3 regions of the Desulfosporosinus youngiae DSM 17734 genome follow, and region 1 is predicted to be linked to each of the others. Evidence: riboswitches for the same ligand, from Rfam matches in the RefSeq annotation. Region 1 holds a riboswitch; each other region holds the start of a gene.

Region 1 (8,027 bases):
CTTATTCTTATTATAACATAATTCCTGAAATTCGAGAAAAGATATAGCTAAGGACTGCAAAGCAAAATGCCTCACAGCCCATGATTATAATTTAGTGAAAATACTTCATTCCCTTACTTCCCTTATGCTGCCGTTTAATTGCTTTGCGAACCTCATTTGCTACTCGCCATGTTTCAGGTTGATGGGGGGTTATTAATTCCAAGCGTCCCGTCCGTTTGTCGATCAATATATCAACCGTCGGCTTCCGATCCTGGGATTTTTCCTCACCGGGATGTAAAATGTCAATTCCGATTTTATTTTCATCATATTGCGGAGGTACAAGATAGTTTAATACTTCTTCCGTTGCATCCATTAATTCCCCCACTTGTTCTTGAGGATATCCTTCCCTTAAGAGAATCTCTCTCACCTGTGTCAAAGGATGGTCTAGGGTGAGTAGCATCTGGGCCCGCTGCACTAAATTATAATCAATGTCCACGACGCCACCTCGTTTCATTTATTTTTACGATACCTACATTTTCCCCTCAACCTTTGTAATGAATACTGATACTTCTTAACGGAATTGGCTTTATTCACCATCATGTCAAAAACTTATACAGGAGGTTTATTATGTCAAAATTACTTTCTCTGCCTTTTTTGATAGCCGCGATCTCAGGGGTTGCTATGGCGGTTCAGGGTACCATTAACTCATCATTAAGCCAAAAAACATCCTTAATTTCAGCTACACTGGTCGTCCATATTATCGGTACGATTGTCGCTTTTTTGGTGGTACTGGCTTGGCGGGCCCCCCTCTTAAAGCATGATTGGGGTTCAGTGCCCTGGTATCTTTATCTCGGCGGTATACTAAGTGTCGTCATCGTCGGGCTGGTTGCCGTGAGCATTCCCAAAGTAGGAGTTTGTAATGCCACCACGGCAATCATCATCGGGCAAGTCAGTATGGCCGTCCTTATTGATCATTTTGGCTGCTTCGGTGTAACCAAGGTACCTTGGAGTCCGTGGCAGATTCTGGGCATCGGCTTTTTCGCCGCCGGAGCGAAACTGCTTTTCCGCTAATTATTGAACATTTATGGAGTGCTGCGATTCATAATCAAGGCCATATTCGTAATAATGGCATAGATTTCTTCGCTAACAACATATTTGCTGATTTTTCCATTAGCCGACAAAATAATCGTGATTTTCCCTCCGGCATTTTGATCACTTTCGATCAAACGAAGCAAATAAGCATAAGCCTCACTGGTTACAGACATTTGCTTAAAGTCTCCGTCAGCGACAAAGATTACCCAATAACCTACGGAGACTTCGTTATTCGTATTATTGTATAGAGCATTGGTTACACTAGAAAAGTCTTGCCCGAAGAAGTTTTGAGTATCTGTTGGATCCGGGGTTGTATTTAAAGAGTTATTTAATGTATATTGATCATTAAAACCACTGGTTTGAGTAACAGGGTCCGCCAGGTGGGAGTAAATATCTTTAAAAAAGTTCGGGAAAAGTACATAGCCCACAACTCCAATTATTAAAATCCAAAGGGCCAGGGCTTGCAAATCCTGCCATATTTCATTGCGTGGTGGTCGTCCCCAGGTATTTGGCATACCTTTCCCCTCCCATACTTATACTAGGTTAATTGACAACCGCAATGTTCTCCTAACATGTATACGTCAATTAGAGTCAGGATATGTATAATCATCTTCACGCTCTAAATCTCCCCTACTTGCATCTCACAATTCCACCCTCTAAAATAGAAGTGAGGTGGGGAATATGGATCTGCTTCGACAAAAATTGACCTTGTTGCCAGATAAGCCAGGCGTCTATCTAATGAAAGATAGTCAGGGACAAATTATTTATGTCGGCAAAGCTAAACTATTAAAGAACCGGGTAAAATCTTATTTCACCGGTTCACATGATGGCAAAACTGCACGCTTAGTTCGTCAAATCACAGATTTTGAATATATAATGACTGACTCAGAAGTTGAAGCCCTCGTCTTGGAATGCAATCTGATTAAAAAGCACAATCCGAAATACAATATTCTTCTGCGTGATGACAAAACCTATCCCTACTTGACGATTACCGAGGAAAGCCACCCCCGGGTCCTTGTCACACGCCAAATAAAAAAAGACAGCGGCAAATACTATGGACCTTACCCTAATGCAACTGCCGCAAAAGAGGCTGCCCGTTTACTAAATCGCTTGTTTCCCTTTCGAAAATGCCGCCAGATGCCTTCGCAGCCGTGTCTTTATTATCATTTGGAACAATGCCTTGCCCCTTGTGCAAAAAAGGTCTCTCCTGATGTTTACAAAGTTATGCGTAAAGAAGTATCCGCCTTTCTCAAAGGAGATCAAAGCGGAATACTGGCTCTCTTACAAGAAAAGATGCAAAAAGCTTCAGAAGCCCTTCAATTCGAACGAGCCAAGGAATATCGTGACCTGATCGACGATTTGAAGCAGCTTGGCGAAAAACAAAACATCACCCTTAATGACTTCATTGATCGTGACGTCTTAGGCTATGCCATAACCACCGATCAAATGTGCATTCAAGTCTTTTATTTACGTCAGGGCAAATTACTGGCCAGAGACAGCTTTATTTTCCCCTATTACGAAGACCCCGAGGAAGCCTTCATCTCCTTTGTCGCTCAGTTTTATCTGGAACGCGCGGTTTGGCCTAAAGAGATTTTACTCCCGTCCATCGAATCCATCGTCTTATCTAAGCTATTTCCCATCAGCGTTCCACAGAAAGGGAAAAAACGGGAATTGATTCAGATGGCCATGACCAATGCCCGGACTACCCTTCACGATCAAATTACCATTGAAGTAAATCAGCAAACTGAAACAGGGCAAGCCTTAGCTACACTTGGTGAACTTTTAAACATCCCTGCTCCCAGCCGAATCGAAGCCTTTGATATTTCAAATACTGCAGGAACACATACCGTTGCCGGGATGGTTCAATTCGTTGAAGGCAAACCTCAGCGCCGGGGATACCGGAAATTTAAAATCCAACCTATGGAGACATTGGACGATACTGCCGCTATGAAGCAGGTCATTCAGCGCAGGTATACCAGGTTAGTGTCTGAAAATGACCCGCTGCCGAATTTAATCTTAGTCGATGGAGGGAAAGGGCAGATCACGGCAGCTTTAAAGGCCTTGAAAGAATTAAATTTAGCGATCCCTGTTGCCGGGATGGTTAAAAACGACCGTCATCAAACCCATGGACTGTTAGATCAGTCAGGAACTCAGGTCCCCTTGACTAAAAGTCATCCCACGTTTTTTCTGCTCAATCGAATCCAGGATGAAGTCCATCGCTTTGCTATCACCTTTCACCGTCAGCAACGCGCTAAAAATATGACCCTCTCTGCCCTGGATGGCATTCCTGGTATCGGTCCCAAACGCAAGCAGTGCCTGCTGCGGCATTTCTCATCTCTTGATGACATACGGCAAGCTAATATCGAAGAACTTCAAGCAGCCGGTATTCCACAAAATTCAGCCGCGGCAATCTATGAATATTTTCGTACAAAGGGGGATGCATCTTGATCCTGAATTACCGAGTTGAGTTGTGCCGGAAATGTTATTTTAAACGAACCCATAATTGCCATTTGACAGATTATTATATTCATAATTCTTCGTTTTCCCTTGCTAAACCGGGCGGTGAATGTGTCAGATTCAAACCCGTCCCTTGGTTGCCGCAGTTTTAAACTGATGTTCAACGATCAAAAAGCGTCCTCCTTTCACTATAAAAGTGGAGTGGGGACGCTTGAAACGTGTCAGGGGGACGGGGTTATTGACACCATAACGGTGTCAATAACCCCGTCCCCCTGACACGTTCCTTTTTAAAGTTTGTTTCATTTGTTAAGACATTTTATGAACTGCAGCAGGGGAATTTTAAATTCCCCCTGCTAGTTAACCCGCCGGGCACCAAGATAACGGCTCTCATAATAACCGTCGCTAAGGCTTGTAGTACGAACCCCGCTATTAGAGGCATGCACAAATTTTCCGCCGCCGATATAAATCCCAACATGAGACGCTCCCTTAGCATAGGTTGAAAAGAATACCAAATCACCTGTTTGTAGTTCGTCTTTAGTTACAGATGACCCTACCTTAAACTGCGCTTGGGATGTCCTGGGTAAGGAAATACCCGAGCCCTCAAAAACATATTGAGTATACCCCGAACAATCAAAGCCGTTCCTGGTGTTTCCTCCAAAAACGTAGGGAACGCCTGCTAGGCTTAAAGCATTATCCGCCAAAGTAGAGCTACTTGACCGGGATACTTGTTGTTTAGGTGCTTCAGCAACTTGAACAGGTTCTGTATCCCTAACAGCGGGCTGTGCTTGTTTCAAAATTTGTACTTCCTGTGAAGCCTGAGTTGAGGTTTCTGCCACTGCGACCGGCTCATTCGCTGGTACTGGTATGGGGGTTTGAGCGGGTTCAGGTGCGGGAGCACTTTCCACACTCTCATCGGTTTTAACCGGGCTGGCAATCCATTTCATTTGCTTGCGAACGGTCTCCGTATAAGTTTCTGTCGGAACAGTGGCAGAAGCTGCGAGCAACGGCTTCGCCGGGGTCCGGCTTGCTGCCGTATCAGATTCAGCAGAAGCTAATGCCGGAAGGCTGCTTGCCAGAAGTAAGCCAGCTAAAGAAATGCTTCCCAGCCACTTTCGCGTAGATGAGGAAACCAACAAACTTTGTCCACCTTTCTTAGCTTACGAGGTTAGTTGACGGATTCGGGCAGCAGGTGTAAGCCCTACACGTGAAAAGACAACGTGATTCACCCCAAAATAATCCCCCGCTCCAAAGTACAGGATTTGGATTCAGCTCTTACTATAATTATTAGTATTCGGGACAAACAGAAAATGTCCTTCAAAATTTTTAAGGGAAATTATTCCTATACTGTAGAAAAAGATCTTTTCTGGGCATTATGCGGACTCTTTGACACGAATCCAGGTCCCAGGGGGTAATCTTTTCTGTCAAATCTCTATCTTCCTTGGCTCGATTATTAAGGGATCTCGCTAAAACTCCTATAACAGTGTATCCCGATTTTTTGAGATACATCCAGCCAGTATTTTCCTCTCAATCAAGTTTTAGCCATTTAGGTTTTAGACATTTTCCATTAAAGGTTACTTCAAAAAGAGATTAAGACCTCAATTTAAATCCTGAGGTCTTAATCTCTTTTAACGAATCAAGTCATATTTCCGACGTTAATTAGTAAGGCTGATAATCGGGGCAGGTATTCGCCCGCCGCGATGCACAAACATGTTTGACGAATAAGGATGTATGGCTATAATAGGCGCTCCTCCCAAAAGCCCTCCAAATTCCACCCGCTCTCCTGCCTTCTTGCCAATGGCCGGGATCACTCGAACCGCCGTTGTTTTCTTATTAATCATCCCTATAGCCGCTTCATCCGCTATAATCGCTGAAATCGTTTCTGAACTGACATCACCCGGTAAGGCAATCATATCTAAGCCAACTGAACAGACACAGGTCATAGCTTCCAGCTTATCAAGGGTTAAGGCTCCTTCTTCCACGGCTCTCACCATTCCCGCATCCTCTGAAACCGGAATAAAAGCACCACTCAAACCTCCGACGTGAGACGAGGCCATCGCTCCTCCCTTTTTAACGGCGTCATTCAGCAAGGCCAAGGCTGCAGTGGTTCCATGGGTTCCACATCGTTCAAGACCCATATTCTCAAGGATTTCTGCGACACTGTCTCCAATTGCCGGTGTCGGCGCGAGAGAAAGATCGACAATTCCAAACGGAACATTTAAGGATTTTGAGGCAGCTCGTCCGATGAGTTCCCCCATACGAGTGATTTTAAAGGCAGTTTGCTTAATCAAATTGGATAGCTCACTAAAATCTGACTGGGGATATTCTTTTACAACCTTTGCGACAACCCCCGGACCACTTACACCGACATTGATCACACAATCCGGTTCTCCTACGCCATGGAAAGCGCCGGCCATGAAGGGATTATCTTCCGGGGCATTGCAGAAAACCACTAATTTTGCAGCCCCTATCCCATCTTGCTCCGCAGTAAGTTGGGCAGATTGCAGAATCACATTCCCCATTTTCAGAACCGCATCCATGTTAATTCCTGCTTTTGTGCTGCCAATATTCACTGACGAACAGACAAATTCAGTCTCACTGAGTGCTTGCGGTATAGCATCAATAAGTGCCATATCCCCGGCTGTAAACCCTTTTTGAACAAGGGCGGAAAAACCACCGATAAAATTGATTCCGATCTCCCGGGCGGCCTTATTTAACGCTTTAGCAATCCGTACCATTTCCTCTGAGTTCATCCGGGCTGCCGCAATCGCTATGGGTGTTACCGATACCCGTTTATTGATGATAGGTATCCCGTAACGAGCTGAAATTTGCTCGCCTACGGCCACCAATCGTCCGGCATTCTTAGTGATCTTATCGTAAATGTTTGTCTCCAGCTTACCGATATCATCGGTGCAGCAGTCCAGCAGGCTGATTCCCATTGTAATAGTACGGATATCAAGGTTTTCTTTATGTATCATGTTAATCGTTTGTTGGATTTCTTCGCGTGCGAACGTGATTGTCATGATTTCCCTCCACTATTTCCTTAATCCTCTGGGATTCCTCTAGATACGGTGCATAAACCTAAAAATATCTTCGTGTTGAACCTTTACCTGCAAACCTTTGCCATTTCCCTCTTGTTCCAGTAAGCGCGCTAATTCCACAAGCTCTATGGTAGATGGTTCTAAGTCGACGACCATGATCATCGTGAAAAATTCGTTCAAAATGGTTTGACTAATATCCAATACATTGACACGATATTCCGCAAGACGCCCGGTAACCCAGGCAATAATTCCAATCTGATCACGTCCTAATACAGTGATAATTGCACGGTTAGAGTTTTCATTTTGTGTCATAGTCATGGTTCTTCCTCTCTTTTATAGACTAAGTATCTATTATGGGGATTAGACTAACATATATACTCAGTATACTCAAGCCCTATTCAAGCTTAATACAAAGTGCATTGCCAATTCGAAAATATTTACCCGTTTGAACTTTGCAGCCCTATAAAAAAATGCTGTAAGGGGCAATTCATGAATTGCCCCTACCATCTTGCCAATTATACTTTCCGCTGCCTAAATAAAGAGAGCTCAATTTCGAGCTCTCTTTAACATTTCATCCACATTCGAGAACCCACTCATAAGTGGTGTTCCGTGTTATTTATGAACAGCTGCCGCCGCAACTGTCGCCACAGCCGCCGCCGGATTTCGCAGTACGAATTTCGAATCCGCCGCCATGGCTGGATTCAATAAAATCAATGACTGCCCCTTCTAAGTAACTGGTAAGTTTTTTATCCGTTAGTATGGATACACCGTGTTCTACATCGAGAATATCTTCATCCGTTTTTGACTCTTCCAGAGTCATGCCGAAATTCGGCCCACCTCAGCCAACGCCTGCAAGATAAAGGCGGAGAAATGCATCTTCTTTATTTTGGTTTTTAAGCACTTCTTTAACTTTCTGGGCAGCTATTTCAGTAATATTAACCATTATCTTCACTCCTTTTTAACCAATTCAACTTAATATACCATACTTCTCGTTTTTTTAAAAGGCAAACTGCCAGAACAACAGCCCCGCGGCAGATTAAACTTCTTTGCCGCTTCCGTTTGGTTGGAAATCCTTCCAGAGTCGCCGTACTTCGACTTCTATACTTGCCGGAAGATCCTGTGACAATCTTTGCCATTGTCTCAACTCACCTTGAATTTTCTGGACCCAGTTCTGCTCTTCCGGCCATGCAATAAATGCTTTGGGCTGGGGAACAAATAGAGTTTGTACGAGTCCCAGAAAAACAACAAGAGTTAACAAACGCCAAAACCAACGCATTTTTTTGACTCATCCTTTCAAGCCGTTATACATTGCTAGCTTGTCCAGAAAGAGATAATTTAAGTCGTTCGGCATGCAGCTCTTGCCAAAAGCCTTCCATGTAAAGAAATAAAGGATCAAAATAGGCTTTAGCAGTCTTTGTAAACAAATGCTCTCTATAGGTACTAATCTTTGCCCGGTAAAAC
Region 2 (8,027 bases), 2.8 Mb from region 1:
GGAGCAGCAAACGTCCCCAACGGGATGTGGAACGATGCAGAATACCCTCATAATCAAGGGCTCCGGCAGCACCCCAACCAAGCACCAAGCACAGTATAAAAAAAGCATAACTTATCCAAGTGGTCAGATCAAACATAGCCATGGCACTCCCCCCTTGCCACTATTTATGTGGCAGCCGGGGGTTTTATGCCTCCTTGGCCTCAATATAGACACGAGGAACTCTATTGGAAATCCCACAAACCACTTCATAGTTAATGGTTCCCAGCCAATCAGCCATTTCACTCGCCGTCAACCGTTCCCCTCCATCTTTTCCCAAAATGGTTACAACATCCCCAACCTTTACTCCGGGGATCTTGGTCACTTCAAGCATGGTCTGGTCCATACAGATCCGGCCGATGATCGTCGAACGTCTTCCGCGGATCAGCATTTCACCCTGATTGGACAGAATTCTGCGCAGTCCATCCGCATAACCCACCGGAACAGTGGCGACTTGGGTAGGGTAGGCCGCTTGAAACGTCCGTCCATAACTTACGGTTTCCCCTGTACCGATCGTTTTCACATGGGACACTTTCGCTTTCCAGGACATAACCGGCTCTAAACCCACATTCCCGCCAACTTGGGAAGACGGAGTAAGTCCATAGAGACTGATTCCCAGACGAACCAGCTCAAAATGAGATTCCGGAAATTGGAGGATCGCAGCACTGTTAGCCACATGGCGAATCGGAATAGTCAGCCCCATCATCTTCAGCTTTTCGTAGATATCTTCAAAACACTTCAGCTGCTTTCGGGCAAAGGCCAGATCTCTCTGGTCCGCCGTGGCGAAGTGTGTAAAAATACCTTCAATATACAGATTTGGCAACTGGGAAATTCGGAGAATTTCGGAAATGTCAGTTTCACGATATCCGATTCGTCCCATCCCTGTATCCACTTTTATATGAATTTTTGCTGTCCGGTTGAGTCTCACAGCCGTCTCGGAGAGCGCCTGAGCCTGAGCTAATTGGAAAACCGCGGGAATAATTTCTTCATTAACTAAGGTATCGGAATCTTCCGTCCCGGTAGCCCCAATAACCATGACTGTAACCTCAGGAAATACTGCTTTAATTTCCAGAGCTTCCTGCAAGAGAGCAACACCAAAGCGCTGAGCACCACAGGCAATGAGGGTTCTTACCACTGGAATCACCCCATGACCGTAAGCATCGGCTTTAACGATCGGCATTATTTCGCTTTGGGTATAAGTCTGATGCTTGAAGAAATTCTCTCTTAGGGTTTGAAGATTTACTTCAGCCCAAACCTGTCTCATCCCCATAGTCTCCCCCTCCTTTATCTCTAACCTCTTACTTCTATGGTACGCCGAACCTTAGGCAGCTGATCGGCGACTTCTGCAGCCGTAAATCCGGACCACCCAAACTCAGCCGCCAACTCATCCGCAGCTTTCCCATGCAGGTATACACCTAAACACGCCGCTTCAAGGGGCGGGACTCCTTGAGCCAGCCAAGCAAGAATACTTCCCGTAAGAACATCCCCTGTTCCCCCTGTACCCAGTCCGGGATTTCCGGTTGGGTTAAAAAAGGCCCGGCCGTCCGGTGACGCAATAATGGTTACCGCGCCCTTTAAAACAACCACTGCTTCCCACTCCACTGCTTTTGCCACAGCCATGTCCAACCGATTACCTTCGATAGTCTCGACACTGCATTGACAAAGCCGGGCCATTTCACCCGGATGGGGAGTAAGAATGAGCGGACCCCGGCCATTTCTTAAGCTTAGCAAACTTGGTTCCGATCCTGCTAAATTCAGGGCATCCGCATCCAAAACCACCGGGCAGCTGAGATTTTTTAGTATCTCTGCTAAGACAGCCCTGAATTGTGAATTCTGGGATAAGCCCGGACCCACGGCAACCGCTTGAGCCTTCTCAGCTTGCCTTAAAATCACAGGCCAAGCTTCTTCATTCAGGCTATCCTCTCCTGGAGCGGACCAAACAGTCGCCTCAATGACGCTTTTATCAACCCCTTCAGCGATCCCCTCAGGAGTAACAATTTGTAAAAGTCCAATCCCGCTTCGCAATGCTCCCCGGCCCGCCAATGCTGCTGCCCCGCTCATCCCTTTAGATCCTGCCACAAGAATTCCTTTGCCATGGGTTCCCTTATGCCCTTTAAGATGACGAACAGGAAGCAGCCCGCGCACATCATCATCCATTAATACAAACGTGGAAATTCCTTCATCCATTAAGTAAGATTCCGGAATCGAAATCGGGTCCACGACGACCCGTCCGCAATATTCCGGTCCTTCACCAAGAAAAAGACCCCATTTAGGAAGACCGAAAGTTACTGTTGTCTGAGCGCAAACGGCGGTTCGGTAAACTTTCCCGGTATTCGCCTCAACACCACTAGGTATATCAATGGCCACCACCCAGCCCGGAGTACGGTTGACTTCATCTACATACTCTTCAACCAAACCCGGCAAAGCACCCCGCATCCCTATTCCAAAAAGTGCATCGACAACAACGTCTGCCTGAGCTAAGGCCAGACGGGTTAAACGCCGTTGTTTTTCCCCTTTAATGACAAACAATTTACCCATAGTTCCTTGAAACAGCCGTAAATTTAAAGCTGCGTCACCTTTTAACTCCTCAAGGGGAGCAAATACTAAGACCGTAACATCCATCCCTTGAAATACTAAATGCCGGGCAACAGCCAGGCCATCTCCGCCGTTATTTCCTTTTCCAACCAGGATTACTGCTTTACGGCCGCTTAACCCTTCCTTCCCTATCTTGGGGAGACAACGCCGGATTTCTTCGACAACTGCCCAGGCTGCATTTTCCATAAGGAGCAAACTGGGAATACCATAATCATGAATGGCTTTTTCTTCAATCTGCCGCATCTGTTCTGCGTTGACCACACGCATTTTCCCCACCTCGATTTATCCACAAAATTCAACTTAAAATTGCAAAGGCCATCGCTTGAGTCCGATTGTGGGATAAACTTACTCGAACATGAGATCCGCCTCTGGCCTGGACTTGTTCCATAGCTCTGGAGCTAAGATAAACAAGCGGCTCACCCTTTGGATTACTTAGGATTTCTATATCATGCCAGGCTAACCCCTGTAAACCTACCCCCAAGGTTTTTAGAACGGCCTCTTTAGCGGCGAACCGTGCTGCATAACTTTGGATACCCTTGCCAATCAGAGCTTCCCGTTCCCGTATCGTGAAAAGACGCTCAAATAATTTAGGCTGACGTTTGAAGGCCTGCTCCACTCGTTCTATTTCAATAATATCAATCCCAGGATACATTTTGCTTACCCCATCTAAATCACAGAATAGACCTTAACTTCTCTTGGCCCTCCGCAGAGCCGGCCACCAGGAGGACATCTTCCCCGCGCAGGACCAGGCTTGCGTCCGGAGAAAACTGTTCAAAACCGTCTCTAACCACTGCAACAATCGTTGTTCCTGTGCGCTCACGAACTTTTAACTCCCTCAACGTCTTGCCAATAGCAGGAGAGGTTTTTCCTATTTCAATCTCCCCCACATCCATCCATCGGGACATCAAGCGCTCAGTATAACCAAGGAATTTATTAAGATGGCTCTCAATCTTTAAATCCGTTTCGCGCCTTTGATCCATGAGCTTTTTCAGATCTTCAACGAAGACCTGAATTTCTCCTTTTTGATCAAAGGATTTAACAAATTTCTCGGCCATAGCCTTTGAGGTTACGGTAATACCTACGCCCTGACTTACTACAACCACACCGACATTCTGCAGAACTGCAATGGCCCGGCGAATAGTTTCCGGAGAAACATTATACCGCCCTGCTAACGTCGAACGACCATGAATTTTAACCCCCTCGTGATACTCTCCCATCATGATAGCGTGAGCAATATCAATGGCAATTTCCTGATACCGAGCTTTTTCCAATGTGTTCAACCCCTAATCTATATTCGCTAGTATTAATAAACCTTCTTGATCGTAAAAAATCTATTCTATTATAACATAGCCAAATCCCTGTGACATCATGCTCTTGACAAGTAACAACCCTGGTGGTATTATAAGGTTGTCAGTCGTAAGTGATTATTATGCTTAGCTGAATTTCCTAAAGGAAAACGGGGGAACCACTTTGGGGGTGAATCGCCAACTGGCGTAGAGCAGTTTTCAGCTCGAATCCGACAGCTAACCTCGTAAGCGTTGAAACACGTTAGCGTGATATTTTACGTTTATTCTTTAGGAACCGATTCATTTGTTTTGATAGGTTCTTTTTGTTTTCAAAAATTATTCAACATACTTTACAATTCAAGAGAAGAACAGCCATCAAGCGGAATTCTCTTTGAAAACAAAGGAGGAGGATATATGGCAGTAGAAATCCAAGAACGTGCGGATACCTTCCGGCAATATGCCTTGAAGCGAGCAGTTGATCTTAAAAAACTGGTTGCCCCATATTTACAAGCCTCTAAAACAATTCCGACAGGATTGTCACTCTCGGAGGTCTACCGATCCCGTCGTACAAGTATTCTAAACTATTTTAATGCAACACTTGAAGACTGGGAAAATTGGCATTGGCAAATGACCCATAGAATCACAGACCCTCATGTCTTAATTGATCTGCTCCCCGGATTAACCCCCGATCAATGTGAAGAAATTAATCGTGTCGGCAAAACCTTTCGTTGGGCTGTATCCCCTTATTATCTAAGTTTAATGAGTGATACGGATTCTCTGGACCCAATTCGGCTGCAAGGCTTGCCAACACTGGCTGAACTGGCCGATGACTTTGGAGAAGATGACCCAATGGGAGAAAAAATCACGTCCCCTGCTCCCGGCATTACCCGCAGATATCCGGACCGCCTGATCATCAACGTCACCAACATGTGCGCTATGTACTGCCGGCACTGCCAGCGAAGACGCAATATTGGTGAAACCGATACCCACTCGCCGCGAACTCAGCTTAAAGCTGCACTGGATTATATTCGGGCAAACCCTGAAATTCGTGACGTTTTAATAACCGGAGGAGACGCCTTACTGCTCAGCGATCTAACCTTAGATTGGCTGCTGAGTGAACTTCATGCTATTCCTCACGTAGAAATTAAGCGGCTTGGCACCAGAGCTCCTGTGACTCTGCCCATGCGCGTGACAGATGAATTATGTTCAGTACTGGCCAAATATCCGCCCATTTATATTAACACCCAGTTCAACCACCCCAAAGAGGTCACTGAAGACGCTAAAAAAGCGGCTGATAAACTTATTTCAGCCGGGGTAGTCTTAGGCAATCAAGCGGTTCTGCTCAAAGGAATAAATCATCAGCCTGAGGTTATGAAGAAACTTAATCAGGAACTTCTTAAAATCAGGGTTCGCCCTTACTATATTTTTCATGCTAAGAACGTCAAAGGAACACGCCATTTTGTTCCCCGGGTCCAAGAAGGACTTGCCGTTATGGAACAGTTACGCGGGCATACTTCCGGACTTGCGGTGCCTACCTATATTATAAATGCCCCTAAAGGCGGAGGCAAGACACCCATTTTACCTCAATACCTTATGTCCCTGGATGAAAACAAAGCCATTTTGCGTACTTGGGAAGGAAAGCTTGTCCAGTACGAGACTCCCTGACAGAAGTTCTTAAAAAGGAGGAGAGTGTAACATGCAGGAACGCCTTAATAACGAACAAATAGCACAAAGGATTATTCAAACAAATTCAGATATTAAGCGTTACTTGGATTTATCACCCGGCCTTAAACTTCCGGCGGCTCAGCCAAAACCTAAAACCAACTATTATTCATCCATGTCTCACACACTGTCCCCACGGCCTATTTTTAGGCCATAACTACTTCTCCTTCTCCATTTTGCGATCCTTCGGGGTCGCTATTTTTTTACCCTTTTTCCTTGCCAGGTATCCCGGCTTTCTAACTCAGCGTCAATGGCATTGAGAACCTCCCACTTTTTGCGGCTCCAAAGGGGGCCAATAAGATCTTCCGGCGGGCCATCTCCAGTCAAACGATGAATCACCACCTCTGGTGGTAAAATCTCCAGAATATCGGCAACAAGGGCAACATAGTCTTCCTTCGTCATAAGCTCAAAGGGTTCCTGCCTGTAAATTTCCTCCAAAGGAGTTCCCCTTAACACATGCAGCAAGTGAAGTTTAATCCCTTGAATCGGCAAATCAGCGACTGCCTGCGCAGTTTCCATCATCTCTGCTCTTGATTCTCCCGGCAGCCCTAAAATTATATGAACGCAAACTTGTATTCCTCTGGAGCGCAATTGCTTAAGACCCTGAAGAAACCTGGCATAATCATGCCCTCGTCCGATCCATTCCATCGTTCGGTCATGGCTGCTTTGCAAGCCCAGCTCTACCCATAAATAGGTTCGCTGATTCAATTCCTCAAGGTAATCCAGCACATCTTCGGGCAAGCAATCCGGCCTGGTTGAAATGGACAATCCAATAACATTCTCCTCTGCCAGAGCTTCTTCATAAACCTCACGCAGCCTTTCCACTGAGGCATAAGTATTAGTATAGGCTTGGAAATAAGCAAGATACTTTGCGCTGGGCCATTTTTTCTTCATCCGTTCCGCCACTTCAACAAACTGATCATGAAGGGATAACTTCTGGTCTCCGGCGAAATCACCAGATCCCCGCTCGCTGCAATAAACGCAACCGCTCCGGCCGAGAGTCCCATCCCGGTTTGGGCAGGTAAAACCGGCGTCCAAGGAGACTTTAAAGACTTTCTCCCCAAACTGATTACGCAAGTGTTCATTAAAGGTATGATATCGTTTTTTTGACATAGTTTGCTTCCATTCTTTAAGACATTACAGGATAATATTACCACACAGGTCAGGAATTGCAAGGCTGATTCCATTTTTGACAATCCCTGGTTCACCCTTGATATAGCTCAAGTTTTTCTCCGTTCGGACCTCTGAAAAAGAAATTATACCGTCCCTCCCCTAATGACATGGGCTCAGACGCCGTCAATTCTACATGATGATTTTTTAAGTGCTCAATCGCTTTGAAAATATCGGACACCCGGATCGCCAAGTGATTGACAACCCCATCCTCAAAGGTTTGACCATCGGCTACTTCCACCAGCTCAACGACGGTTCCCTCTAATTCCAGGAAAACCAATTCTACCTCTCCCGGTTTAATTCGATGTAAAAACTTAAAGCCAAGAACCTCTGTATAAAACTGAACAGCCTTTTCCATTTCCAAGGCTTTAATACCAATATGCTCTACTCCTGTAAAAAGGGATTTCGTTTCCATTTATATCGCTCACTTTCGTTCATAATTTATCAAACTTTCCCCGAATTAAGCCATTATACCATATGCAAATCCTAACTATGCAAATATCCAGACCACATTCAGTGATCTGGATTCAGAAATAACTGAGAGAAAGAATTTTTACTGACTGTTTTCCTTTAAGCCCAAACCTTCCAACTCTAAAAGTCTCTGTTTTATATCCAAACCGCCGGCATACCCTGTCAAACTGCCGCTTTTGCCAATGACCCGATGACAAGGAACCACAATCCCAATGGGATTGCGATTGTTGGCCATGCCTACTGCTCTCTGTCCCTTCGGATTGCCCACACTCATGGCAATATCCCCATAACTGCGTGTCTGCCCATAAGGTATGCGCAGCAGTTCCTCCCATACTTTAAGCTGAAAAGGGGTTCCGATCTGATGGAGGGGGAGCGTGAACTCCTGGCGTTTGCCGTTGACATACTCCTGCAGCTGGCGAATAACCTCTTGATTGGGCTCGCGCTTGCGAATTAAAAAAGATTTAGGAAATTGACGTGACACCCAGGTCTGCAAAGCTTGCTCTTCCTCAGCTGACGGACCAAGCCCCAACCAACACAGCCCTGCCGAAGTTGAGGCGACCGTAACCTCAACCTCTAGGTCTTTGATCATAATAGGTTCTGTCCAAAAGCTTAGGCTTTGTGCTGTCCAAAGTTCACCAACAGAATACCTGACCAGGTCTCCCGCCTGGTACACTTCGATTATCTCATGATCATTTTTAAGTCGCTGATCAAGCTCAATTGAGACACTCCATTTCGGACCATTTTCCC
Region 3 (8,027 bases), 2.8 Mb from region 1:
GAATGCTATCGATGCCCAAGGACAAGGCGGTGTGATTAGGCTTAAGGGAATTCAGCAAGATGGCTTTGCAGGCTTCGCTGTAAGTGATGAGGGACCCGGTATTCCGCCGGAGGCCATGCCCTACATTTATGACCCGTTTTTTACGACGAAGGAAAGGGGGACTGGGTTAGGGTTATCCGTTGTACACCGCATCATTGATCTGCACGGGGGAAAGATATCCATCATGAATGGCAGCGAGAGAGGGGTTCAGGTGAAAATTCTGCTGCCTTTGGTTTAAAAACCCTTGAGCGTGGGAGTTACGATTGCATTAAGCTAAGTTTTGGGGGAATTTGGCTATAAAAGATAAGACAGCCCCTATAGCAAATTCTTTAGGCTAATTTATGACAGAATATGTTATAGGGTAAGTGAAAAAATAAATTTGAAAAAATTAAATATTAGGTTTATAGTGAGTAATATGATTTTTATCAGAAATCAGCTTCTTAATCCATAAAATTCAGAAGCACGTTCAAATCGGGCATGCTATGTTAGCAGGCTCGATTATCTTATTTTTAAATGCCCTCGTCAACATCGTCTAGAGGGTCTCATCGTTGTGATTGTATATTATCGCAATTTTCATAAAGGGGCATACTGATTAAAATTAAGTCTATAAATGTAAAGGATGGTTGATTTGGAGCAGAATGCTTATTCATTGGAGACAAATGACTGGATTAAAAGGGGCTGGGAAATACGCACAAATAATTTCCCGCCTGAGATATACTTTGATTATCCGACCAAAACAGAAAGCGTAAGTTTGACTGGTACGTCTTGTTCTCTTAATTGCGCCCATTGCGGCGGTCATTATCTTAAAGGAATGACCGATATAAAAGAGCTGAACCCCCAATCAGATACGGAGCTTGCCTTTTCCAGCGCTTTAATCAGCGGCGGATGTACAGTGGATGGCAAGGTTCCTTTTTGGAACCGCTTAGACCTTTTACATGAACTGAAGAATAGGAAGGTGCGGTTAAATTTTCACGTAGGGCTTATTGACGAGCAGGAGTCTCAACTTCTAAAAGGGCTGGCAGATGTGGTTTCGTTTGATTTTATTGGAGATGAAGATACGATTCGTGAAGTATACGGTCTCAAACATACATTAGAGGATTATATTCGAGTTTACCGGGATTTGCGTAAGCATGTGAAGCTTATTCCCCATTTAACGATTGGGTTAAAGGGAGGAATTTGGAGCGGAGAGGAAAAGGCCTTGGCTATGCTTGAGACTATTGGCTTGGATGGGCTGGTATTTAATGTGTTTATTCCAACCCCAGGCACTCGTTACTCTGACCGGACCCCCCCGGATTTAGAAGAGGTCATCCTCTTTCTTGCCAAAGCGAGGGTGCGCTTGCCAAAAACTCCTCTGGCATTGGGCTGTATGCGCCCTAAAGGGAGTTACCGCCAAAAGCTTGATGAGGCTGCGGTAGCGTTGGGAATTAACAGAATTGTGATACCTACTCCCAGAGCCCGGCAATTAGTCGAAGAAAAAGGATTGACTATCAAACGAGGAGAGGAATGTTGTGCTCTATGATTCGTTGTTCAGCAGGAACCGCTAAAGTATTGGGTCTAAATAACATAAAAACGGATGCTTTGCCAACAACGGCCTACCTGATGGTGGGAGAACATTGTAAGTTCAATTGTGCTTTTTGTGCACAAGCCCGCCAGAGCAAGTCGAGGACTGACTTGCTTTCCAGAGTGGTTTGGCCGGAATTCCATGAACATGAGGTTCTGCAGGGTTTGCAGATACCTGAAGCCCAAAGGGGCTTGCAGAGGGTTTGCTTTCAGGTTGTCCAGGACGGCAAGGCCTTAGAGGAGGCTAAAAGCTTCGTTAAAACGATCAAGAATGAGAGCCCTGATATGCCGATTTGTGTTTCTGCAGGGCCGCGAAGCCTCGCTGAGATTGAAGATTTGCTTAAGCATGGCGTTGACCGTGTAAGTTTAGCACTTGACGCTGCTACTCCCCAGGTTTTTGCCCAGGCTAAAGATGGATCATGGGAAAGTCGCTATCGATTGCTATTAGAAGCCGCGGGTAAGTTCCCCGGGCATATCGGCACCCATCTGATCGTTGGGCTGGGAGAAACGGAAGAAGACATGGTCAAAATCATACAAGATATGTATGACAAAGGAATCACTGTAGCCTTGTTTGCATTTACACCTGTCAAAGGGACTCGTATGGAAAAAGCAAAGAAACCGGATTTGGACCATTATCGCCGCGTACAGGCTGCTCATTACCTGATCCGCCAAAACTATGCACGATCAGATGAGTTCGTTTTTCGTACAGGCAAACTTGTGAGCTTTGGCCTGCCTTTCGATCAGCTTTGGGATTATCTCTCAAAGGGTGAGGCGTTCCAAACCTCAGGTTGTTCAGGATGCAACCGGCCCTATTATAATGAATCTCCCCGGGAGGAACTCTATAACTACCCGAGACCGCTTACCCCTGAAGAAGTAAAACGATGCTGGCAGGAACTCGTTGCTAGCTTAGATAAGTAGGTGAAAGAAATGAAAACATGGAGGTATTTACCTTATTCAGTTTTTACCGGCGCTGAGAATATGGCGATCGATGAAGCTATTATGGAGATTATGAAAGAAACCAAAAATAGTGAACCAGTTCTGCGTTTTTATGGTTGGCAGCCTGCCGCTCTGTCCCTGGGTTATGCTCAAAGTTATGCCAAAGAAGTGGATGCGGAGGCCTGCCTTCAAGCCAATATTGATGTTGTACGGAGGCCTACGGGCGGCAGAGCTGTGTTGCATCAGTATGAACTAACCTATAGTGTCATTGTGCCGGAGTCTGAAGAGCATGTTAAGGGAACAATCATTGAATCCTATCTAACAATAAGTCAGGCCCTGTTAAAAGGACTGAATGCGGTGGGAGTACCGGCCGAAATCGTTGCCCAGGCAAATTCCCTGCACCCCGGAACAGCAGCCTGTTTTGATGCTCCTTCGTGGTATGAACTTGTTGTAGAAGGAAAGAAGCTTGTGGGAAGTGCTCAGATGCGCAGAGAGGGAATGATCTTGCAGCACGGTTCGATTATTCTACATTTTGATTCGGAACTTCTCTTCAAACTCTTAAAACTTCCAAACGAAGAAGTCCGCCGGAGGCTGTTAAAGAACTTTAAGGCTAAGGCCTGTGCCCTGGATGAAGTGTGGACAAGACCAGTGACAATAGACGAACTGGAAGGAGAAATATGTTCAGGATTTAAAGAAATTATGGGTATAGACCTGGTTAGGTCTGTTCTGACCGAGAAAGAGAACCTTAGAGCAGAGCAGTTAGTTGGCAAATACAACTCACAGGAGTGGACAATGAAACGGTGAAAACCAACGAGGAATGAAAAAGGGCTACATAACCAAAAGACAGTCTCATTAATGCATGAGGCTGTCTTTTAGTTATGTAAAAATTAAATAATGAAATATAGTCATTAAGCCCTAAATCCTGTCCCATTCTATTTCTCTTACATAGAATAAATAGAGGCAAGCCTCAGTAAACCCACATTAAAATTTAAAATTTAGAGGAGGAAGGAAATTGGCACTTTTAAACTATAACAGAAGTATTGTGACAAACGTAGCGGATAGTTTTGGGATTGTGCTCACTGGTGATGATCAACTAATTTTACAATTTGGGTTGTTTGTTCCCCAAGGAGTAAACTTTATTGAATTGCTGTCAACGATTGGTTGGGAAGTGACGGGCGTTAGTATAGTGGAACCAGATCAACCTACGATCGCCATCTCGATTCTGCAAGATGGTGCAGTTGTCGCAACAGCCAACCAAGAATCTATCGAAGATGGAGCCGATGAAGATCTGGAGATGGTAACTACGTTCCAAGCTGTTCTTACCGATGTACCTGTTGGTCATCATGTTTATCAATTATTTGCTCGTAACACTCAGCCTGAGCAGGGGACGATAACCATTACTGGTCCCGCTAATATTTCCGGTAAAGTTATCGGTTAGTTGAAAAGCAAAGAGCAACAGCATCTGCTGTTGCTCTAACAAGATCTATTCTCTTATTAATATCTGCGTGCTCCGAGATAGCGGGAGGAATAAAAACTATCACTGAGGCTGGAGGTTTTAACACCACTGCTGGGATTACTAGCGTGAACAAAACGTCCTCCGCCAATATAAATTCCTACATGGGATGCCCCCTTAGCATAGGTTGAGAAAAAGACTAAATCACCGGATTGGAGGTTGTTTTTACTGACTGCGCTACCGGAGGCGAATTGTGCATAGGATGTACGGGGAAGGGATATCCCTGAACTCGCATAAACATACTTGGTAAACCCTGAACAGTCAAAGCCTTTTTGAGATGTTCCGCCAAAAACATAGGACGTGCCCTGTAGGCTGAGTGCTCGATTGACGAGGCCTGAAGAAGACGTGCCGCTGCTTCCGCGGGAGACGGCTGAAGCTACAGTGACCGGCTTGTTATTGGGGCCTTTAGCAATGACTTGATTGACAGGAGCTTGAACGACTTTTTCATCTAGTACCTGCTTAGTAACGTCGATTCCATTCTTTTGTACATAGGAATAGGTAACCAGTTTTGAACCGTTGCTGCCTTGTTCAACAACCTTTGTTTGCCCGGCCTTCAGACTGGTATCAGTTTTTGTGACCACATCATAAGGAATGGTTTCAGTACCCGAATAGGTACCCTCACTCACAACTGTAAGATAGGGTGTCGTCGAGACAAGCTTAATTATTTGGTCTGGCTGCAATTTTGTATCTTTATTTGTTCCTGGATTGCCGGCTAATACTTCGTCTGTCAACATATCATTTTTACGGGCAATAAGCCACCATGAATCATTAGCTTGGACGGTATAATCCTTGGTGGTTATTTTACCATCTATTAACATTTTATAGGCTTCATCCGGTTTTTTCATTTGTTCCGGCGGGACTTCTGCCAATTCAACATTGACCTTTTCGGCAAAATTAACGGAAGTCACCTTGTTTTCATCACTGGGTTTTACGAAATACTCTTCGTAGTCTTTAAGAAGCTTATCGGAATCTTCTTTGCTGGGTAAATACGCAATAATCGAGCCATCGGCCTCTACCTTATAACCTTCAAAATAAAAGGTTAATTTGCCTTTTAGCTCGTCTTCGTTCAAACTGGATTCAAGATAGACATCGTCTTTTACCCGGATACGTTTGTACGTGATTTCGTCATGGGTTTCGGCTGTAAGTCCAAAGGGTTCACCTTGCTCCTTTAAAATGGTTTCCACAAGGTTTTTGCCTGAATTAACATTTTGAACTAAACCAATTTGCTGACCGTTAACGATAACTTCCGCCGCAGAAGTTGTTGTCGTAAAATAATGGGTCAATCCTCCAGTTAAGATAATGGTTATAGATAAGCCCGCGATAACTCGGGGAGACTTCCATGAAACTTTCTGAAGAGTGCTACGAAAGGACTGGTTGAGATTGGACAGGATTGGAGACAACTGCATATTCTTATTATCACCTTTCTCAGCTTACGAGGTTAGTTGACGGATTCGGGCAAAAAGGTGTAAGCCCTACGCTTAGAATGCGATTCACCCCAATAAAAAGCTCCCCCGCTCTAGTTGACTAGATTAAGCCGTTGTTATTATATCGACATAAAGTATTCGACATAATATGCAAATCTCCTCTAATTATTTTCGGGAAATATATGCCAGCTTCACCCCGATAAACCCTGTTCAATAATTCTTCTCACTCGTTCGGGTAATTCCGCCGCTTGTTCCTTAGATAACCCGGCAGTTGGGATGGGGTCAAAAATTGAAATCTCGACATGAGCTGGCTTAATCCTAAAACCGTTTTCTTCCATTATCCTGTAAGAACCTTGAATTGCAACCGGAACAATCGGGACTCCGGCCTTTAATGCCAACTTCAGGCTTCCAGGTTTAAATTCCCCCAGAGCCTTACCTTTGCTTCGGGTACCCTCAGGGAAAATGACCATGGAATAACCATTCTTCAGATGATCCGCTGCTTGGTTAATGACTTTAAGAGATTGGCGAATATCAGAACGGTCCATAAAAACACATTTCAAATGAGTCATCCAAGTTTGAATGATCGGTAATTTTTGCAGCTCAATTTTGGCAATAAAGGCCTTTGGCTTGTCGATATAACCGATAAGAATAGGGATATCAAAATTTCCCTGGTGGTTGCTTACAAAAAGAATTGGTCCGGCAGGGATATGCTCTTCCCCTTTAGTCACAACCTTAACTCCGGCAAGCTTAACAAGAGACCGGGCCCATTTCTTGGCCGTTTGGTTAGTGAGTTCGTCGTGTTCGCTGGTTTTGCCCATCTTTTCTAATCGTTTAACTCGTATGAGTTTCGGCTGAATGGCTATAAGGTATAGCCAAAAGTATGTAAACCACAGAATTGTTCTTATCATAATGACTCTCCTCTTTTAGTTAGTTATGGGGACATTATATCAAAATTTAGGGATTACTGTGAATATATGCGCTGAGGCCTTATGATTGGATGATATCTCTTATACAATATTATTTAATAACAATATTTCTTGGATAACAATAATAACTTAGAGAACGTCAAGAGTTTGGTGTTTTGTTTAGATAAATTACCTGCTTGTTAATTGTGAACGAATTACTTGATGTGTTTGAAGGACATGAGCTGATCCGGGCCGAATCATGATGTAGTGGGGGTATGAGGTTTTTAATGCTTGATTTATAGGAGGGAAGTTAATGAGCAATGTGAAGGAAATCAGAAAGAACTTTGGACAAAGAGCTTTGGATTATAGATTAAGTTCCACTCACTCAAATCCATCGGATCTGGATAGAATGATTAAATTGCTAAAGCCTTCGGCAGACAATATTGCCTTAGATGTTGCCACAGGAGGAGGGCATACGGCTATTGCCTTGGCTAAATCCGTGAAACAGGTGGCGGCCATTGATGTTACTCCGGAAATGTTAGCGGAGGCGAAGATAGCGTCAGATCAGGAAGGGCTTAGCAACCTAACCTTTAAGGCGGAAAATGTACATAATTTAACCTTTGCAGATCATCAATTTGATATCGTTGCCTCAAGATTTGCTATTCATCATTTTGACGATGTAAAAATTGCTCTTCAAGAAATGTGCAGGGTATTAAAGCCTGGAGGGAAGCTTTATATTCTGGATTGTTCAGTTCTTGATGGGGAGGAGCCGGAGAGGGAAATCAATCGTATTGAGTTACTGAGAGATAGTTCACACCAGTATTCTTATTCGCCACGTTTATGGCAGCAGCTGTTAAAGGAACTGCCCTTGACCATAGATCAGGCTTCCCTGATAAAAGATCAGTATGAATTACCAGAGTGGTATGACAGAATGGGGACTGACCTGCATAATAGAGAAGTGATCGTTCAAATCCTCAACAATTTATCCGCAGAGAGTAAGACAGGCTATCCTTTTGGAGATGATTACATAACAGCGTACCGTTTTGAACTATTAGCAACTAAACATTAAAGGTGAGATAAGAGCACTCAATTGAAGGAGTGCTCTTGTTTTAACTATTAGAAATAGACTAGTGTCAATTACGATTAAAAATAGCTAAAAAATGAACTTATTAGCTAGGATAAGAATCATAGTAAGGGGGGTGAAGAGCTTTGGAAAACGAATCTATTCAGTTGATAAAACGAGCAAAACTGGGGGACAAAGAGGCATTAATTGAACTCATTATGCGTGAGAAACAAGATTATTATCGTCTCGCTTATATTTTCATGAAGGATAATGATGATGCATTAGATGTCATGGAAGATATGATTCTTAAAGTCTATGAGAATCTTAAAAAGCTGAAAGATGATAACGCTTTTTATAGCTGGAGCAAGTCGATCCTAGTAAATTGTTGCAGGAATAACTTAAAGAGGAGAAAGAGGGTCATCTTAATGAGGAATATTCCTGAAGGCTCTTATGAAGATATATTTCATATAACGGATGAACAGTTATATATTGAAAAACACTGGGGAAGCCTCAATCAAAAATACCAGGAAGTCCTAAAATTGAGATATTACCTTGATATGGATTATGCATCTATAGCTGCAATCTTA

The links. Region 1 has a riboswitch for cyclic di-AMP ahead of DESYODRAFT_RS15420 (C40 family peptidase). Riboswitches for the same ligand answer to the same signal wherever they lie in the genome.
Region 2: linked by a shared signal. The riboswitch ahead of eam (glutamate 2,3-aminomutase) and the one ahead of DESYODRAFT_RS15420 (C40 family peptidase) in region 1 are both predicted to bind cyclic di-AMP.
Region 3: linked by a shared signal. The riboswitch ahead of DESYODRAFT_RS02555 (C40 family peptidase) and the one ahead of DESYODRAFT_RS15420 (C40 family peptidase) in region 1 are both predicted to bind cyclic di-AMP.

The regions. Positions count from the first base shown of each region.
Region 1 covers NZ_CM001441.1:3,314,707-3,322,733, forward strand. Annotated here, with positions in the region: gene DESYODRAFT_RS15400 (hypothetical protein) at 92-475, opposite strand; gene DESYODRAFT_RS15405 (DMT family transporter) at 607-1,050, shown strand; gene DESYODRAFT_RS15410 (hypothetical protein) at 1,062-1,586, opposite strand; gene uvrC (excinuclease ABC subunit UvrC) at 1,753-3,519, shown strand; gene DESYODRAFT_RS15420 (C40 family peptidase) at 3,882-4,664, opposite strand; cyclic di-AMP (ydaO/yuaA leader) riboswitch at 4,668-4,809, opposite strand; gene DESYODRAFT_RS15425 (PFL family protein) at 5,181-6,548, opposite strand; gene DESYODRAFT_RS15430 (ACT domain-containing protein) at 6,588-6,884, opposite strand; gene DESYODRAFT_RS15435 (HesB/IscA family protein) at 7,183-7,509, opposite strand; gene DESYODRAFT_RS15440 (hypothetical protein) at 7,603-7,842, opposite strand; gene DESYODRAFT_RS15445 (HD domain-containing protein) at 7,868-8,027, opposite strand, start outside.
Region 2 covers NZ_CM001441.1:485,615-493,641, reverse strand. Annotated here, with positions in the region: gene DESYODRAFT_RS02405 (hypothetical protein) at 1-142, opposite strand, end outside; gene alr (alanine racemase) at 185-1,306, opposite strand; gene DESYODRAFT_RS02395 (bifunctional ADP-dependent NAD(P)H-hydrate dehydratase/NAD(P)H-hydrate epimerase) at 1,327-2,898, opposite strand; gene DESYODRAFT_RS02390 (holo-ACP synthase) at 2,927-3,283, opposite strand; gene DESYODRAFT_RS02385 (GntR family transcriptional regulator) at 3,303-3,902, opposite strand; cyclic di-AMP (ydaO/yuaA leader) riboswitch at 4,057-4,184, shown strand; gene eam (glutamate 2,3-aminomutase) at 4,332-5,582, shown strand; gene mnmL (tRNA modification radical SAM protein MnmL/YtqA) at 5,835-6,752, opposite strand; gene DESYODRAFT_RS02365 (VOC family protein) at 6,844-7,224, opposite strand; gene DESYODRAFT_RS29470 (DVU0298 family protein) at 7,363-8,027, opposite strand, start outside.
Region 3 covers NZ_CM001441.1:517,846-525,872, forward strand. Annotated here, with positions in the region: gene DESYODRAFT_RS02530 (two-component system sensor histidine kinase NtrB) at 1-277, shown strand, start outside; gene lipS1 (LipS1 family lipoyl synthase) at 659-1,558, shown strand; gene lipS2 (LipS2 family lipoyl synthase) at 1,555-2,517, shown strand; gene DESYODRAFT_RS02545 (lipoate--protein ligase family protein) at 2,527-3,339, shown strand; gene DESYODRAFT_RS02550 (hypothetical protein) at 3,548-3,973, shown strand; gene DESYODRAFT_RS02555 (C40 family peptidase) at 4,030-5,454, opposite strand; cyclic di-AMP (ydaO/yuaA leader) riboswitch at 5,461-5,594, opposite strand; gene DESYODRAFT_RS02560 (lysophospholipid acyltransferase family protein) at 5,664-6,380, opposite strand; gene DESYODRAFT_RS02565 (class I SAM-dependent methyltransferase) at 6,691-7,446, shown strand; gene DESYODRAFT_RS02570 (RNA polymerase sigma factor) at 7,587-8,027, shown strand, end outside.